2 regions of the Neisseria brasiliensis genome follow, and region 2 is predicted to be linked to the other one. Evidence: riboswitches for the same ligand, from Rfam matches in the RefSeq annotation. Region 2 holds a riboswitch; the other holds the start of a gene.
The links. Region 2 has a riboswitch for thiamine pyrophosphate ahead of thiM (hydroxyethylthiazole kinase). Riboswitches for the same ligand answer to the same signal wherever they lie in the genome.

Region 1: another riboswitch for thiamine pyrophosphate. It lies ahead of thiC (phosphomethylpyrimidine synthase ThiC); the one in region 2 lies ahead of thiM (hydroxyethylthiazole kinase).

What each region holds. Positions count from the first base shown of each region.
Region 1 is NZ_CP046027.1:227,377-236,575, reverse strand. It holds gene GJV52_RS01330 (Trm112 family protein) at 1-39, shown strand, start outside; gene kdsB (3-deoxy-manno-octulosonate cytidylyltransferase) at 36-794, shown strand; gene GJV52_RS01320 (RNA-guided endonuclease InsQ/TnpB family protein) at 951-2,093, opposite strand; gene tnpA (IS200/IS605 family transposase) at 2,138-2,554, shown strand; gene adk (adenylate kinase) at 2,755-3,402, shown strand; gene pyrF (orotidine-5'-phosphate decarboxylase) at 3,550-4,287, shown strand; gene rfaE1 (D-glycero-beta-D-manno-heptose-7-phosphate kinase) at 4,413-5,375, shown strand; gene rfaD (ADP-glyceromanno-heptose 6-epimerase) at 5,444-6,448, shown strand; TPP riboswitch at 6,573-6,670, shown strand; gene thiC (phosphomethylpyrimidine synthase ThiC) at 6,769-8,643, shown strand; partial or broken gene GJV52_RS01285 (IS1595-like element ISNme3 family transposase) at 9,012-9,199, shown strand, end outside.
Region 2 is NZ_CP046027.1:357,832-367,030, forward strand. It holds gene GJV52_RS01920 (glutathione S-transferase) at 94-711, opposite strand; gene GJV52_RS01925 (DeoR/GlpR family DNA-binding transcription regulator) at 721-1,500, opposite strand; gene GJV52_RS01930 (lysine exporter LysO family protein) at 1,580-2,482, opposite strand; gene GJV52_RS01935 (GntR family transcriptional regulator) at 2,539-3,285, opposite strand; gene GJV52_RS01945 (OsmC family protein) at 3,702-4,118, opposite strand; gene thiD (bifunctional hydroxymethylpyrimidine kinase/phosphomethylpyrimidine kinase) at 4,397-5,203, opposite strand; gene thiM (hydroxyethylthiazole kinase) at 5,290-6,087, opposite strand; TPP riboswitch at 6,204-6,298, opposite strand; gene GJV52_RS01960 (IS1595-like element ISNme3 family transposase) at 6,487-7,164, opposite strand; partial or broken gene GJV52_RS01965 (biliverdin-producing heme oxygenase) at 7,210-7,626, shown strand; gene GJV52_RS01970 (NAD-dependent succinate-semialdehyde dehydrogenase) at 7,784-9,199, shown strand, end outside.

The DNA of each region.
Region 1 (9,199 bases), 130 kb from region 2:
GAAGCGCGTGAATTGACCGAAGAGGAATTGCACGCATGACCGAATTTGTGGTGTTGATTCCGGCGCGTTTGTCGTCTTCACGCTTGCCGGGTAAGGCGTTGGCCGATATTCACGGCAAACCGATGGTGGTGCGCGTGGCCGAGCAGGCCGCCAAAAGTCATGCCGCGCGCGTGGTGGTAGCTACCGATCACGCCGACATTCAAGCGGCTTGCCAAGCGCACGGCGTGGAAGTGGTGATGACGGCCGATACGCATGAGAGCGGCAGCACGCGTTTAGCCGAAGCGGTGAAAAAGCTGAATTTGCCGCAGCATTTGATCGTGGTGAATGTGCAGGGCGACGAGCCGTTAATCGAGCCGGAACTGATCAACCGCACCGCCGAAGTGTTGGTGGAAAACAATGTGCAAATGGCCACTGCCGCGCATGAATTGCACGATTTTGATGAATTTATGAATCCGAACGTGGTCAAAGTGTTGCTGGATAAAAACCGCAATGCCATGTATTTCAGCCGCGCACCGATTCCGTTCCCGCGCGACACCATGCGCGAAAATCTGCATGAATTGCCGCAGGAAACACCGGTCTTGCGCCACATCGGCATTTACGCCTACCGCGCCGGCTTCCTGCAACGCTATGCCGAAATGAGCGTGTCACCGCTGGAAACCATTGAATCGTTGGAACAATTGCGCGTATTGTGGTACGGCTTCCCGATTGCGGTGGAAGTCACCGACCACGCACCGGCCGCCGGTGTGGACACGCAGGAAGATTTAGAACGCGTGTTGCAGGTGTTTCAAGCTTGACGTCCTTCCCTCCCTGAAGGGAGGGAATTCCTACGGCGATTTGTGAACGGCATTGAGCCATTCACAAATCGCTTCGGTGGGTTTCTGCTGCTGACCGCCTTACTGCACGGCTCACTTCACAGACGCTACGGGCACGTCCTGCCCTGAAACTTCATTTTACTTTTGCGCTGCCAAAATCTCTTGACCGCGCTTTAACACATTGATTGCACCCACAATATCCGCATTGTTTTGATAGCCACATTGCACACATTCAAAGTTTGCCTGTGTTTGACGGTTATCTTTGGCAGTATGTCCGCAAGCTGGGCAACAACGACTGGTATTTTGTGGCGGAACAGCCACCAAATGCCCACCGCGCCACAACAGCTTATAGTCCAACTGACGGCGAAACTCAAACCAAGACTGGTCTAAAATCGCACGGTTTAAGCTTGATTTGGCAGCAACGTTTTTTCCATGCTGCACGGCGTTGCCTTTAGCGGATTTGGACATATTCGCCACCTGCAAATCTTCCACATACACAATCGCGTGGTTTTGGCTGATTGCGCTGCTGATTTGGTGCAGGTAGTTTTTACGGATATTGCTGATTTTGTGGTGCAAACGGCTGATTTTTGCTTTCAGTTTCTGCCAGTTTTTGCTGAATTTGGTTTTGTGTTTGAACTGTTTTTGCAGTTTTGCTAGTTTGCCTTTCAACGTTTTGAATGCGTTGATTGGCTCAAAAAACTGACCATTGGACAATGTTGCAAATTTGGCAACACCCATATCAATCCCAGTTTCGCCACCGTTTGGCTGCGCGATTTCCTGCTCGGTTTCGGTTTGCATAGATACAAACCATTTACCGCATTTTTGCGATACGGTTACGTTTTTCAGGCTGCCTGAAACGTGTCGGCTGTTGCGATAGCGCACCCAACCGATTTTGGGCAAATAGATACGATTATTTTGCTGCTCCAATTTACAGCCTTGCGGAAAGCGGAAACTGTCTTTTTCGCCTTTGCGTTTGAATTTGGGGAAATCTGCGCGTTTGGCAAAGAAGTTTTTGAATGCGCTTTCCAAGTCTTTCAAACTTTGCTGCAAAACTTGGCTGTGGCAGTCTTTTAGCCAGTCTAATTCTCGTTTCCATTCAGGCAGCAAATTTGCGATTTTGGTGTAGCTAAATTTGAACGAATTATCTTGTTGATATTGTTCGTTTTGATACGCCAAAGCACGATTGAATACGAAACGCGAACAACCGCAAAATTGTTTCATTTTGCGGATTTGCTCGCCGTTTGGCATCAGTTCAAATTTGAATGTTTTGAGTATTAACATGATTTCATGGATAATGGAATTTTTAGCAATTTTACACTTGGTCTATGGAAAAAGAAACTGATTTAAGACGTGGTCGGCACGTTGTTTTTAATCTTCATGTACATTTGGTATTTGTCGCAAAATATCGCCGAAAAGTGTTCACAAAAGAAATTTTGGACGATATGCGCGGTATTTTTGAGAGCGTCTGCACCGATTTTGAAGCGCAACTGGTGGAATTTGACGGCGAAGATGACCATGTTCATTTACTTGTGAACTATCCGCCCAAAGTGTCTATTTCAAAACTGGTGAACAGCTTGAAAGGTGTATCTAGCCGCATGATTAGACAGAAAAATTATCCAAGCATCAAACAAAAATTATGGGGCGGTGCGTTGTGGTCGCCGTCTTATTTTGCAGGTAGCTGTGGTGGTGCGCCGATTACGATTATTCGGCAGTATATTGAACAGCAGAAAACGCCTGATTAACTGAATATCAACGGTTTTAGGACTGCTACGCAGTCCGCGCCTTATATCTCCGCCGTGAACGGCGAAGTTTTACGGCGCAGCCTGATAAATATGAGCAGGCCGTCTGAAAAAACCGTGCGCTTGCCGCAAGCCTTTTCAGACGGCGTGTAAAGTATTATGATAGTAATGTAAAAATCATGAACACAAACAGAGGACAAACCATGAAAGTATTATTGTTGGGTGCACCGGGTGCAGGTAAAGGCACACAGGCGCAATTCATTACCGCCGCTTTTGGCATTCCGCAAATCTCGACCGGCGACATGTTGCGCGCGGCCATCAAAGCCGGCACACCGCTGGGCTTGGAAGCAAAAAAAATCATCGATGAAGGCGGCTTGGTACGCGACGACATCATCATCGGCATGGTTAAAGAACGCATCGCCCAAGACGATTGCAAAGATGGTTTCCTGTTCGACGGTTTTCCACGCACTTTGGCGCAAGCCGAAGCCATGGTTGAGGCCGGCGTGGATTTAGACGCGGTAGTCGAAATCGATGTACCCGACAGCGTGATTGTTGACCGCATGAGCGGCCGCCGCGTGCATTTGCCATCAGGCCGCACTTACCACGTTTCTTACAATCCGCCGAAAGCTGAAGGCAAAGACGACGTAACCGGCGAAGATTTGATCCAACGTGATGACGACAAAGAAGAAACCGTGAAAAAACGCTTGGACGTGTATCACGAGCAAACCGAAGTGCTGGTGGGTTTCTACAGCAAATTGGAAGGCGAACACGCACCGAAATACATTAAAGTTGACGGCACGCAAGCTGTTGAAGCAGTGAAAGAGCAAGTGTTGACTGCATTGGGTAAATAATTTTGCACCCATGAAAAGATAAAAAGGCCGTCTGAAAAATTTCTTTCAGACGGCCTTTTTGTATGGAAAAACTGTTAAAATCCAGATGAACTGATGATAAAGGCCGCTGCGGATGTTGCCGCGCGGCTTGCTTTGATAGGAATCATAATGAACCCGTTAATCACTGATTTTCACCTGCCGCAAACCCGCACGCCGGTGATTGTGGCTTTGGATTTTGCCAACGAAGCCGATACGCTGAATTTTGTGCGCACGCTCGACCCGAGCTTGTGCCAAATCAAAATCGGCAAAGAATTGTTTACCGCAACCGGCCGCCCGTTGGCGGAAAAACTGATTAACCAAGGCTTTAAATTATTTTTGGATTTGAAATACCACGATATTCCGAATACCGTTGCCCAAGCCTGCCGCGTGGCGGCCGATATGGGCGTGTGGATGGTTGATTTGCACGCTTCGGGTGGCCGCCGCATGATGGAAGCTGCAGCAGAAGCCATTGCCAATCATGCGCAAAAACCTTTGTTGATTGGTGTAACCGTATTGACCAGCATGGAACAAAGCGACATGACGGAAATCGGCTTGGACATCGAGCCGGAGCAGCAAGTATTGCGTTTGGCAAAATTAACCCAAAGCTCGGGCTTGGATGGCGTGGTCTGCTCGCCTTTGGAAGCCACGCCGCTGCGCCGTGAGTTGGGCGAAGATTTTGTGTTGGTCACGCCGGGCATCCGCTTGGATATTGCCGGCAACAACGACGACCAACGCCGCATCATGACCCCAGCTCAAGCCTTAGCCGCCGGTTCGACTTATCTGGTGATGGGGCGTCCGGTCACGCAAGCGGCTGACCCGATTGCCGTGTTGCGCGAAGTAAACCGCGTGGCCAATCCGGCGGAATAATTTAAGACGGCCTTAAGATTGGTTATAAACATAAATCATTAAATTGAAAAAATAACCATATCGGCGTGAACGAAAAACCGATTCACGTCATCAAGCAGCATACTCAAATCAGGAATTGATTCAATATGGTACAAAAATTACAAGCAGCAGATGTACAGCAGCGTTTCGCCCAAGCGCGTGTGTTGGTGGTGGGCGATGTTATGCTCGACCGCTATTGGTTCGGCGACGTATCGCGCATTTCGCCTGAAGCGCCTGTGCCGGTGGCTAAAATCAACCAAATCGACCAACGCGCGGGCGGGGCGGCCAATGTGGCGCGCAATATTGCTTCTTTGGGCGGCAAGGCCGGATTATTGTCGGTTACCGGTCATGATGAAGCCGCCGATTCTCTCGATAAGCTGATGCAGCAAGACGGCGTGGAATCTTACTTAATGCGCGACGAACAAATCGCCACCACGGTGAAATTGCGCGTGGTCGCCCGCAATCAGCAATTGATTCGTCTGGATTTTGAAGAATTGCCGCATCACGAAGTACTGGAGCAAGTTAAAACACGTTATCAAGAAGTGTTGCCCGATTACGATGCGGTGATTTTTTCCGATTACGGCAAAGGTGGCCTGACCCACATCGCCGACATGATTGATTGGGCGAAACAGGCGGGCAAAATCGTGTTGATTGACCCGAAAGGCGACGATTACGAAAAATACGCCGGTGCGACCTTGATTACGCCCAACCGCAGTGAATTGAAAGAAGTGGTCGGCAGCTGGCGCAACGAAGACGAGCTGACAGACAAAGCACAACACCTGCGCCGCCATCTCGATTTAACCGCCATTTTGCTGACCCGCAGCGAAGAGGGCATGACGCTGTTTAACGACGGCGAAGCGGTGTACCAGCCGACGCGTGCGCAGGAAGTGTATGACGTGTCCGGCGCGGGCGATACGGTGATTGCCGGTATGGGCTTGGCAATGGCCGCCGGTTTCACCATGCCCGAATCCATGCATTTGGCCAATACCGCCGCCGGTGTGGTGGTAGCGAAATTGGGTACGGCGGTTTGCTCGTTTGATGAGTTACAAGCCGCATTGGCCGACCAATAAACATTGAATATTCAACGATTCAGACGGCCTTGGTTGAATAGGCCGTCTGAAAAACAAAAGGAATTGTTATGACCATCATCGTAACCGGTGCTGCCGGCTTTATCGGCAGTAACATCGTCAAAGCGCTGAATGCACGCGGCATCACCGACATCGTGGCAGTGGATAACCTGACGCGCGGTGAAAAATTCAAAAATCTGGCCGAATGTGAAATCAGCCATTATCTCGACAAACACGAATTCATCCGCCAAGTGCGCGAACATGCCCTGCCTTACGACGACATTCAAGCCGTATTCCACCAGGGCGCGTGTTCCGATACCATGAATCACGACGGCCTGTATATGATGGACAACAACTATCAATACACGCTGGATTTGCTCGATTGGTGCCAAGATGAGCGCATTCCGTTGCTGTATGCGTCTAGCGCGGCGGTGTACGGTAAGGGCGAGATTTTCCGCGAAGAGCGCGAATTGGAAAAGCCGCTGAATGTGTACGGCTATTCAAAATTCCTGTTCGACCAAGTATTGCGCCGCCGCATGGAAGAAGGCTTGACTGCGCAAGTGGTGGGTTTCCGCTATTTCAATGTTTACGGCCAAATGGAGCAACACAAAGGCCGCATGGCTTCGGTGGCATTCCATCATTTCAACCAATACCGTGAAAACGGCTACGTGAACCTGTTCGGCGCCAACGACGGCTACGGCAATGGCGAGCAAACCCGCGATTTCGTCAGCGTGGAAGACGTGGCCAAAGTAAACCTGTTCTTCTTCGATAATCCTGAATTATCCGGCATTTTCAACTTAGGCACCGGCCGCAGCCAGCAATTTAACGACTTGGCCGCCGCCACTGTCAACGCCTGTCGCTCCGCCGAAGGCAAGCCGGAAATGAGCTTGGAAGAATTGGTCAAAGAAGAACTGATTCGCTACATCCCGTTCCCCGACGCATTAAAAGGCAAATACCAAAGCTTTACCCAAGCCGACATCAGCAAGCTGCGTGCAGCCGGCTATAATGAATCTTTCTTTGATGTCAAAGAAGGTGTGAGCCGCTATGTGCAATGGATGCTGGCGAACTTGGTTTAAGCATTGAATTTAATTCAACAGGCCGTCTGAAAAATTTTCAGACGGCCTGTATCTTTTTGAGAAAGGATGGGAACTCACGCAAATCAGGATTTACAATATTTGCAGTTTATGATTTAATTTTCCTTAACCGAAACAGGGGTGCTGCGCCATGCGCAGCTGAGAATTACCCTTATACCACCCGATCAGGATAATACCTGCGTGGGGAGTTTCAGCGAGTTTATTGTTCAGACGGCCTGATTTTATCCATCAGGCCGTCTGAAAGCCCAAACACCGCTCCTGTTTCGTTTTATTCTGATAAACGAGAAACAGGAGCACTTTTTATGGCACTCAAAACCAACGGCAACGAAGCCGCCCAACTCGACCAGCTTTCCCATGATTTGGGCATTCAGTTTGCCTATCCCAATTCCGACAAAGTCTATCTTTCCGGCAGCCGCGCCGACATCCGCGTGCCTTTGCGGGAAATCCGTCAAGATGATACTGTGAGCGACCGCGGCCGTGAGCCGAATCCGCCGATTCCGGTGTACGATACCAGCGGCGCATACGGCGACCCGACCGCTAAAATCGATTTGAAACAAGGCTTGCCTCATATCCGTAGCGCATGGCTGGACGAACGCGGCGACACGGAAATCTTGAGCGGCTTATCCAGCGAATATGGCTTGGAACGAGCCCATGATCCGCAAACCGCGCATCTGCGTTTCAATCAAATTACCCAGCCGCGCCGCGCCAAAGCCGGTAAAAATGTCACGCAAATGCACTATGCGCGCCAAGGCATCATCACGCCGGAAATGGAGTTTGTTGCTTTGCGCGAGCGCATGAAGATGGACGAATTATTCAGACGGCCTGAGTACGCCAAATTAATCAAGCAACACCCCGGCGAAAGTTTCGGCGCCAATCTGCCAACCCATCCTGACCAAATTACGCCTGAATTTGTGCGTCAAGAGATCGCCGCCGGCCGCGCCATCATTCCGGCCAACATCAACCACCCCGAATTGGAACCAATGATTATCGGCCGCAATTTCCGCGTCAAAATCAATGGCAATTTGGGTAATTCGGCGGTAACGTCCAGCCTGACCGAAGAAGTGGAAAAAATGGTGTGGGCGCTGCGCTGGGGTGCGGATACGATTATGGATTTGTCCACCGGTGCGCATATTCACGAAACGCGCGAATGGATTATCCGCAATGCGCCCGTGCCGATTGGTACTGTGCCGATTTATCAGGCTTTGGAGAAAACCGGCGGCATTGCCGAAGATTTAACTTGGGATTTGTTCCGCGATACCTTGATTGAGCAGGCCGAGCAGGGGGTAGATTATTTCACCATTCATGCCGGTGTACTGCTGCGCTATGTGCCGCTGACTGCCGACCGTCTTACTGGTATTGTGTCGCGCGGCGGCTCGATTATGGCGAAATGGTGCTTGGCGCATCATCAGGAAAACTTCCTTTACACGCATTTTGACGAAATTTGCGAAATCATGAAGGCGTATGACGTGTCGTTCAGCTTAGGCGACGGCTTGCGCCCGGGCTGCGTGGCCGATTCCAACGATGCGGCGCAGTTCGGCGAATTGCACACACTGGGTGAATTGACGGCCAAAGCATGGGAACATGATGTGCAGGTGATGATTGAAGGCCCCGGCCATGTGCCGTTACAACGCGTGAAACAAAACATGACCGAAGAATTGCAGCATTGTTTTGAAGCACCGTTTTACACCTTAGGCCCGTTGGTCACCGACATCGCTCCAGCTTACGACCACATCACCTCCGGCATCGGCGCGGCCAATATCGGCTGGTACGGCACGGCCATGCTGTGTTACGTTACCCCGAAAGAGCATTTGGGCTTGCCGGACAAAGAAGACGTGCGCACCGGCATCATTACTTACAAACTTGCTGCCCATGCCGCCGATTTGGCTAAAGGCTGGCCGGGTGCACAAGTGCGGGATAATGCCTTATCCAAAGCCCGTTTTGAATTCCGCTGGCGCGACCAGTTCCGCCTGAGCCTCGACCCCGAACGTGCTGAAAGCTACCACGATGCCACTTTGCCTGCCGAAGGCGCGAAAATCGCCCATTTCTGCTCAATGTGTGGGCCAAAATTCTGCTCAATGAAAATCACGCAGGAAGTGCGTGATTATGCCGCTGCGCAAAAAGGCATGGCGGAAAAAGCGGTGGAATTTGTACAAAAGGGTGCTAAGATTTATAGCTGATAAATAAAATGCCGTCTGAAAGGAATGTGTTTCAGACGGCATTTTATTGCTGTTTAAGGTAAAAGCTTGAGCGAAGATTATTTAAAGGTAATGTCGGAGCTGATTTTCAATTTGATGGAAAGGCCATCTGAAAAATACCGTCATTTATATAGTGTTTTACAGGCAATATGAGACCTTTGCAAAATCCCCATCTTTGGTACATTTCTTCGTTGTGCGCTGCTCGAAAGCTTGCCTATCTTGATGATATGTCTGCGCTTTCTGTGCTGCTATAACTTTGAACTGTACTCAAATCTAGTGTTTTGCAAAGGTCTCAATATATTTAGGGGCTTAGGAAGCAAAATCATCAAAAAACCTGATAAGCTCCTAATATGAAACTAAAAAATAAGTATCAAAAGTTCAGCAAAATTTCAGAGCAGAAATTTAGAGAAATAATTCGCTGTTTCGCTCTTGATTTGACCGCTTCCGATACCGCTAAAATGACCGGCATTAGTGTACGCAGCATCAATCCTATTTTCCTGAAAATCAGACACAGGATTGCCGCTCTGTGCGAACAAAG
Region 2 (9,199 bases):
AGGATTCAGACGGCCTGTTGGTCTTGAAAAGGCCGTCTGAAAAGAAATTTTGAAAAATGAATTGTACCTGAGATGGCGGATTTGATAAATCGTTTAGGCGCAAGGTTGAGTCGCTGCCAAGCAAGCATGGCGCGCATTCATTTCGTCTGACCACGCGGCCAATTCGGAGAATCCTTCCATGGTATCGGCTTGGGTCAAGGCGTTGCGAAAACGGAGAAAATCAATCGCGCACACGGCATTGAGTGTGCCGATATTCAATTCTGTGCCAAATGGCTGAATGGCTTCGGCCAACACCGGCAGCGTGCGCGTGTTGCGCTGCATAATCTGGGCATGGCGCGACTGCCACCATTCAGCTTCGGCGCGCAACAGCTTTTCACCGACCATATCAATGGTGTTGTCCAGCATACCTGCGGCCAAATCGTGCAGATTCAAGATTGCCCAACGATTGTCACCTTGCGGATATAAGCTGTCGTTACTGCCGTGTGCATCAAGGTATTCGGCGATGACATTGCTGCTGTAAAGCCATGTGCCGTCATCGGTTTGCAACACCGGAATGCGGCCGAGCGGTGTATCGCGGTTGTGTTCGGCTTGTTCGGAAAACGCTGCGCCGCTGATGAGATGGGCTTCAATCTGCGCCTCCAAGCCGTGATAAGCGGCCACGGCACGCACTTTGCGCACATACGGGCTGGTATTGGAATACCATAATTTCATGTTCTGCTCCTAAGATGAGCGCGTAGGCGGCGTGAGCCATTCCACGCCGGCGCTGTCGAGAATTTTGCGCATATTATCGGCCGGCGCGCGGTCGGTAAACACTTTATCGAATTCGGTAATGCTGCCCAAGCGCACTAAGGCATTGCTGTTGAACTTGGTGTGATCCACGCCCAAAAACTTCACGCGCGCATTGTTCATCATCGCCTGCATCACGCTGACTTCTTTGTAGTCGTAATCCAAAAGCGAGCCGTCTTCTTCCACGCCATGGGTGCTCATCACCGCATAATCGACTTTAAATTGATTAATAAAATCCACAGTAGCCACGCCGGTCACGCCGCCGTCAATCGGGCGCACCACGCCGGACGTGATAATCACAATATAGTCGCTGCGTGAAGATGCCATTGAGGCGACGTAAATATTGTTGGTGATGATGCGTAAGTTTCGGCGCTGCTTAATCAGCGCGGCGGCCACGGCTTCCATGGTGGTGCCGATACTGAGAAACAGCGAGGCATTATCGGGAATTTGGTCGGCAATCAGTTGCGCAATGGCATTTTTCTCTTCCTGATGGCTGTTGCGCTTGCCTTGTTGCAACTCGCTTTCTAATACATCACCCAAAGTCGCCCCGCCATGATAGCGGCGCAACACGTTTTCTTCGCTCAATAAGTTAATATCACGGCGGATGGTCTGCGGCGTTACGTCCAATTCTTTGGCCAATTGGTCGATGGACATATAATGCTGCGCGCGCACCAATTCGATGATTTTTTCGTGTCTTTGGATTCGTGGTTTCATGGTATTCTCTTTTGTGTGGCCTGCCGTATTGTTCTTATGCAGAATATTTTTAGAATTTTGCCAAATTTTGCTAACGGCTTCAACCAAATGAGGAAAAAACCACCATCAAAAACGGCGCCGCCACATTAACGATAAAGCCGAAACTAATCGCCAGCGGCACAGCGGCCAAACCACCCGAGCTTTGGATAACCGGCAAAGTAAAATCCAAGCTGGTCGCCCCGCCCACGCCCACCGCCGCGCTCGGATGGCGGCGCATCAACATCGGAATAAACACCAGCGCAAAAAATTCCCGCCCCAAATCGTTCAAGAGCATAATACTGCCCCACACCGCGCCGTAAGCTTCGGTCATCACCAGGCCCGACAAAGAATACCAGCCGAAGCCCGAAGCCAGAGCCAAGCCTTTCAGCCACGAGACATCTTCATTCAACGCAGCAAACAACCAACCGCCGGCCAACGACGATGCCATCATGATCATGGCCGTCTGAACGCCGCGCTTATTAATCAATACTTGGCGCAAACTCACACCGCTGCCGTTGAGCTGGATACCGATCAGCAACACCAGCGCCATCAGGCAATACATACCCAAGTTTTCAGACGGCAGCCACACGTCGGCCATCAATTTGCCGAATACAAAACCCAAAGCCACGCAGCCGAGCTGTTTGGCGCTGCCCGATAAACTCACATTGGCTTTTTGGCCCGAACCTTTGGCCTGCCACGGAAAGCGGCGGTCAAACCACATCAAGGCCAGTAAATTCATGCCGATGGTGCAGGCAAACAATAATAAAGTCGTCAGCACGATGGTATTGAGTTGCGAACCCAAATTCTCCACGCGCGCGAGCGACACGCCGATTAAAAACAGCACGGCATACACCAGCACCACCAGCATTTTATCCACTAAGGCCAAATAATGTTTGGGCAGGCGGATAAAAAAACCAAGAAACATCGGCACCAACACCGACAATAAGGTTGTCAAACTTTCCATTTTTTCCCACATCAAAGGCCGTCTGAAAACCTTTCAGACGGCCTCTCTTTGATTCATTAATGCAATTCGTTTTGCGCTTCGTATTTGCCTTCCAAGCGCTCGATACAGCTGCCCAAGTGACGGCGCAACAGTTTCAACACCCGCGTGCGTTTGCCTGCGGCGAGCAAATCCAAAATTTCGCGATGCTCATTATAGGTGTGGCCGCTGGTGCGGTGGCCGTGGCCGTGGCTGCGTTCGCCAAATACCGCCACAATCAGCGATGAGCGGGCGCACAAGGTATTCATGATTTCAAACAATACATCATTATCCAACAGGCGCACCAATTCAACGTGGAAGGCATTGGCCAAACGGTTCCAGCCCACGCTGTCGCCGTTTACCGATGCTTCCGCTTCGCGCTCAATCATGTCATACATCGGTTGCAAACGCGTTTCTAAATCCGGCAATTCAAGCAGCAAATTGAAAATCATCGCTTCCAATTCGATGCGCGACTTATACACATCCTGAATTTCTTTCAAATCCGGCACATGCACGAAAGCGCCGCGATTAGGCTGCAAATCGACAATTTTATCGTGCGCCAACAGCGACAAAGCGCTGCGCACGGTATTGCGTGAACACACCATCTGGCGACACAAATCGGATTCGGTCAGCTTCTTGCCCGGCAACAAAACGTGGTCTGTAATGGCATCCAAAATAGATGCATAAACACGGAAAAGCTCGGAATCATGTCGCTCTTCCAAAATTAATGAAGACGTCGCCGGTGCAGTATTGGTTGCGTTATGATTTGATTTATTTTGATTATTCATTTGATTTTCCTAGCAATTTTACTTGCACAAACGGATTATTTATAATATTAATAAAATTTGTTGACAATTCAGAGCATAAATTGCACAATAACTCTAAAGAAAAGCCAAGTATTACAAGGCGGTTAAATAGAGAGAAAAGGTTCAAATCGGCAGATATATTCAAGATACAGCTTGAATATATCTGCTTTTTTGATGGGCGATTTGCAGGCAAATGTTGCGCCATACGGATTTAATCTGCCCTATCATGCTGTTCAGACGGCCTTTTACGCTATTTCGCCATGCGCGCCCTAACGAGCTATTTTACCTGAAAACGGCATTATTAATTCATTTTTAAATGAGGCCGTCTGAAAAATCCCACTGCCCTTTGCCACACCCCAGATTTGAGCTTTGCCCAAGATAGGGAATGTGCAAAGTCATCAGGCTTCAGCAACTTCAAAACTGTGCGTGACCTTCGCCGCTTTGCCCAACATAATCGATGCAGAGCAGTATTTTTCCGCCGACAATTCCACCGCTTTGGCAATTGCCGTTTCTTTCAAATCATGACCGATGACTTTGAAATGAATATGGATTTCGGTAAACACGCGCGGTGCTTCATCGGCGCGTTTGGCTGTTACCGTGGCTTGGCAATCGACTACTTTTTGGCGTTGCTTCTCGGCAATCATCACCACATCAATGCTGGAACAACCGGCCACACCCAGCAACAACATTTCCATCGGGCTGGCACCGCGCTTCACCGCGCCTTCCGCCGCCGCACCTTCCATCACCACACTGTGTCCGCCCTCAGTGGTGCCGACAAAACACATTCCGTCCAACCATTTTGATGTAACTTGCATATTCTATACTTTCTTAATAAGCACCGCACTGGATTTGGATGCGGCTTAGATGTCGCGTATTGTAAACAATTCCATGCCAAATTACCAATGCTGCTAATGGTGTAATAATTTTTGATGCGCAAAAAGATGCTGCGCTTAAAACAACATCAGGCAATATTCTCGCCATGAGGTTTTCGTTTAAAGCATGATGTTATTAGGTATATGATGCTTCTTCATGAAATATCCATACTCAAGGCCGTCTGAAAAACAGATTTTCAGACGGCCTTTTACCATCACAATCAATCTTTATAAGCCCAATGGTTCACCGGCCCGTGACCTGCGCCGATGTTCAGCGGTTGGCTGATGGCGGCGGTGATGTAGTCTTTGGCGGTTTGCACGGCTTCTTCTACGGCAAAACCTTTGGCCAATTCGGCGGTAATACAGGCAGAGAAGGTACAACCGGTGCCGTGGGTGTGCGGCGTTGGGAAACGCAGGCTTTCCATTTCCACCACATCATTCGGTGTAAACAGCCAATCGGTGCAGACTTCGCTTTGGCTGTTGTCCAGATGGCCGCCTTTAATCACCACATGCTTCACGCCCGCTTCTTGCAGCAGCCGCGCGGCGCGTTCGGCATCTTGGCGGTTGTCGATTTTCACGCCGGTCAAGGCTTCGGCTTCGGGCAGGTTGGGCGTAAGCACATCGGTGCGCGGCAACAAATGTTTTTTCATTGCTTCCACTGCCGAATTGTGCAGCAAAGAAGCGCCGCCTTTGGCAATCATCACCGGATCGAGCACCATCTGGCCGAAACGGCAACTTTGCAGATTATCCGCCACACATTCGATGATTTCCGCCGTGCCGAGCATACCGAGCTTGAACGCGCGGATGTCGAAATCGTCGGCCACCGCTTTGATTTGCGCGGTGATGATGTCGGTCGGCACGAAATGCACGCCGTGTACGCCCAAGGTATTTTGTGCCGTTACCGCGGTCAGCACACTGGTGCCAAATACGCCGCGCATTTGAAAGGTTTTCAAATCGGCCTGAATGCCCGCGCCGCCGCCCGAATCGGAACCGGCGATGGTTAAACTTTGTACGAATGTTTCTGCCATTTTTATTCTCCTTAAATCGTTCAGACGGCCTTATTAAACATGCCGTCTGAAAAATTGTTTCAAAATATAATCATGCGTTTGTCTGTTCAGACGGCCTCAACACGCGCTTTGTCGGCCAAATCTTGCGCGCTCGTTATGGCTAAGCTGTCGATTAGCTTCACGCCAAACGTGCCGCTTTGGCGTTCATCCAAACCCTGTGCGGCGGCTTCTCCGGCAACGGCGTAAAAGGTGCAAGCGGCTGTGACCGCAGCCAAATCATCGCCCTGCTCCGTTGCCAAAAATGCCGCAATCACAGCACCGAGCAAGCAGCCTGATGCGGTAATCTTCGGAAACAGCGGCGTGTTGTTGTTCACGGCAAATGTCGATTGGCCGTCTGAAACATAATCCGTCTCGCCGCTTACCGCCACAATACATTGATATTTCTGCGCCACCGCTGCCGCAATCTGCGCCGCGTTGACCGCACCTTGCCCCGCATCCACACCTTTGCCCTGCCATGCTTCTCCGGCAATAAAACCAATTTCCGCCGCATTGCCCCGTATCGCTGCAAACTTAATTTTTTCAAGCAAACGCGCCACGGTTTCACGGCGCAACGGCGTCGCGGCCACGCCCACAGGGTCAAGCACCACCGGAATGCCACGCGCATTGGCCGCTTTTCCGGCGGCAAACATCGCCGCGATGGTGGATTGTTCCAATGTGCCGATGTTAATCAGCAAAGCATCGCAAATCGCCGCCATATCCGCCATTTCATCAGGCTCGTTGGCCATAATCGGCGAAGCCCCCGCCGCCAGCAAACCGTTGGCGGTGAAATGCGCGGCCACGGTATTGGTGATGCTGTGCACCAAAGGATTGCGCGCGCGCATGTGGTCAAGATAGGCAAAATTCATGATGGTTTCCTTAACAATCGTTCAGACGGCCTTGAACTTAACGAGGCCATCTGAAACTTTATCCAGACTGAAAAAAGCACAACCCGCCGATGCGCGGGTTGTGCCTTCATAGCAATCAATGCTTGTGATGAGTTTCCTACGCCAGTGCAAACTGTATCAGGTTCACGGGTATATTCTCAGCAGCATTGCAACCGCACCCCGACTCTAATCAATAAAATACCCGGCTATATTAGCTTAGATTATCGTGCCATGGCAATGTTTGGTGCATGGCGGATCAGTACGGTTATTTTCAACATAAACCTCACTTATTTGATCAGCCTTTATCGATTTTAGTTAAATAAACATCCATTATGTTAGCAAACGTTAAAATTTATATTGGGGGCTTAGGAAGCAAAAATATTAAATTGGGTTATTTCGAAGCATCTTCATTAATATTTTACCTAAATCTTCATGCCGGTGGTTAAACCTAAACTCCGTTTCTTTAAGATGCAGATAAAACATCTCTTTGGAAATACCATGAAATTTAGCCAAACGCCCCTTAGCATAACTCCAAAAAGATTCAATACCATTGATATGTTGCTTTCCTCGAGCAAACTCATTGGAACCATGATGGACACGGTAATGCTTCTCATAGCCCATATCGACAAGACCGTCATATGCTTTCCAGCCGTCAGTATTGATTTCACTGTCAGCAGATATGTGACCACGTATGACCTTGATTAGTGAGGCTTTCGAAGCGTCGGGAACGATTTCCGTATAGACCACGCCATTGCGTTTCAGTATGCCAAATACGATGGTTTTACCTGACGCTCCGCGACCGCGCTTACCCCTGATACGTCGCGCACCAAAGTAAGATTCATCTAATTCGACCACACCGGACAGTGGTGAGCTTTGTTCGCACAGAGCAGCAATCCTGTGTCTGATTTTCAGGAAAATAGGATTGATACTGCGTACACTAATGCCGGTCATTTTAGCAGTATCGGAAGCGGTCAAATCAAGAGCGAAACAGCGGATTATTTCTCTAAACTTTTGCTCTGAAATTTTGCTGAACTTTTGATACTTATTTTTTAGTTTCATATTAGGAGCTTATCAGGTTTTTTGATGATTTTGCTTCCTAAGCCCCTATCTTATATGGCACGCCACGATGCAGTGATGCAAGATTTGCAAGATTTGGGGGAGCAACCTGATACCTATAACAAAGCCCTACCACAGGAAATTGGCAATAAAGCCATCGGCTGGCTCTACTGCGCCGAAGGATCTAACTTAGGTGCAGCCTTTCTGTTTAAACACGCGCAAAAACTGGATTACAACGGCGAACACGGCGCACGCCATCTGGCACCACACCCCGACGGCCGCGGCAAACACTGGCGCGAATTTGTCGAGCATTTAAATGCGCTGCCTTTGTCACCAGAAGCAGAAGCAGAAGCCATTCAAGGTGCCAAAGAAGCATTTGAGTTTTATAAAACCGTTTTGCGCAAAACCTTTGGCTTACCCGAAGGCGCAGAAGCACCGGCAGGTTTCCAACCACACCGTCATTAATCAAATTATTGAAGTATCAGGCCGTCTGAATATTCAGACGGCCTGATACTTTTTAAACAGACTCTCAAAGATGCCAACATTGACAAGCCCGATTCGGAAGCGTAGTTTTAAGCCATTGCCACTTGAGGCCGTCTGAAACTTTTCAAAGGACTATCCCATGCAACTCAACGACCCACACTTATTGAAAAACCTGTGTTACATCAACGGCCAATGGTTACCGGCAAAAAGCGGCCAAACCATACTCATCACCAATCCGGCTAATGGGAAAATCGTCGGCGAAGTGCCCGACATGGGCGAACAAGAAGCGCGCGAAGCGGTCGATGCCGCCTATGCCGCGTTGCCCGAATGGTCGGCGCAAACCGCGCAAGAGCGCAGCCGCATTTTGCGCCGCTGGTTTGATTTGATGATGGAACACCAAGACGATTTGGCCATGATTCTGACCATGGAACAAGGCAAGCCTTTGGCCGAAGCGAAAGGCGAAATCGCTTACGGCGCGTCGTATATCGAGTGGTTTGCCGAAGAAGCCAAACGCGTTTATGGCGACACCATTCCGGCGGTATCCGCCGACCAACGCGTGCAGGTCATCCGCCAACCGGTCGGCGTGTGCGCCGCGATTACGCCTTGGAATTTCCCCAACGCCATGATTACGCGCAAAGTCGCGCCCGCGCTGGCCGCCGGCTGCACGTTCGTCATCCGCCCTGCGTCCAAAACGCCGCTTTCTGCGTTAGCGATTATTGAATTGGCCGAACGCGCAGGTATTCCGAAAGGCGTGTTGAACATCATTACCGGCTCATCGCGCGACATCGGCGGCGTGTTGACGCAAGACACACGCGTGCGCAAATTCAGCTTTACCGGCTCGACTGAAATCGGCCGCAAACTGATGGCACAATGCGCCGACAGCGTGAAAAAAATCTCGTTGGAATTGGGTGGCAATGCGCCGTTTATCGTATTGGATGATGCCGAAATCGACGAAGCAGTCAAAGGCGCGGTAGCGAGCAAATTCCGCAATGCCGGACAAACCTGCGTCTGCGCCAACCGCTTTTATGTGCAAGACGGCGTGTATGAAGAATTTGTCGAAAAATTCACCGCCGCCGTGCAAAAACTCACCGTCGGCAACGGCTGGGAAGACGGTACCGACATCGGCCCGCTGATTGATGAAGAAGCGGTGAAAAAAGTCAAAGAATTCATCGATGATGCACAGCAAAAAGGCGGTAAATTATTGTGGGGCGGCGGTTCAGACGGCCTGTTTATGCAGCCTGCCGTATTGCGCGATGCCACGCAGGACATGAAGTTTGCCAAAGAAGAAATCTTCGGCCCGCTCGCGCCGGTGTTCCGTTTCAGCCACGATGAAGAAGCGATCAAATTCGCCAACGACACCGAATTCGGCTTGGCCGCCTATCTCTACAGTCGCGACATCGGCCGTATCACTCACACCCAAGAAGCCTTGGAATACGGCATGGTCGCAGTGAATACCGGCGGTTTATCTAACGTAGCTGCGCCGTTTGGCGGCATCAAACAATCGGGCATCGGCCGCGAAGGCTCGAAATACGGCATGGATGATTATCTGGAAATG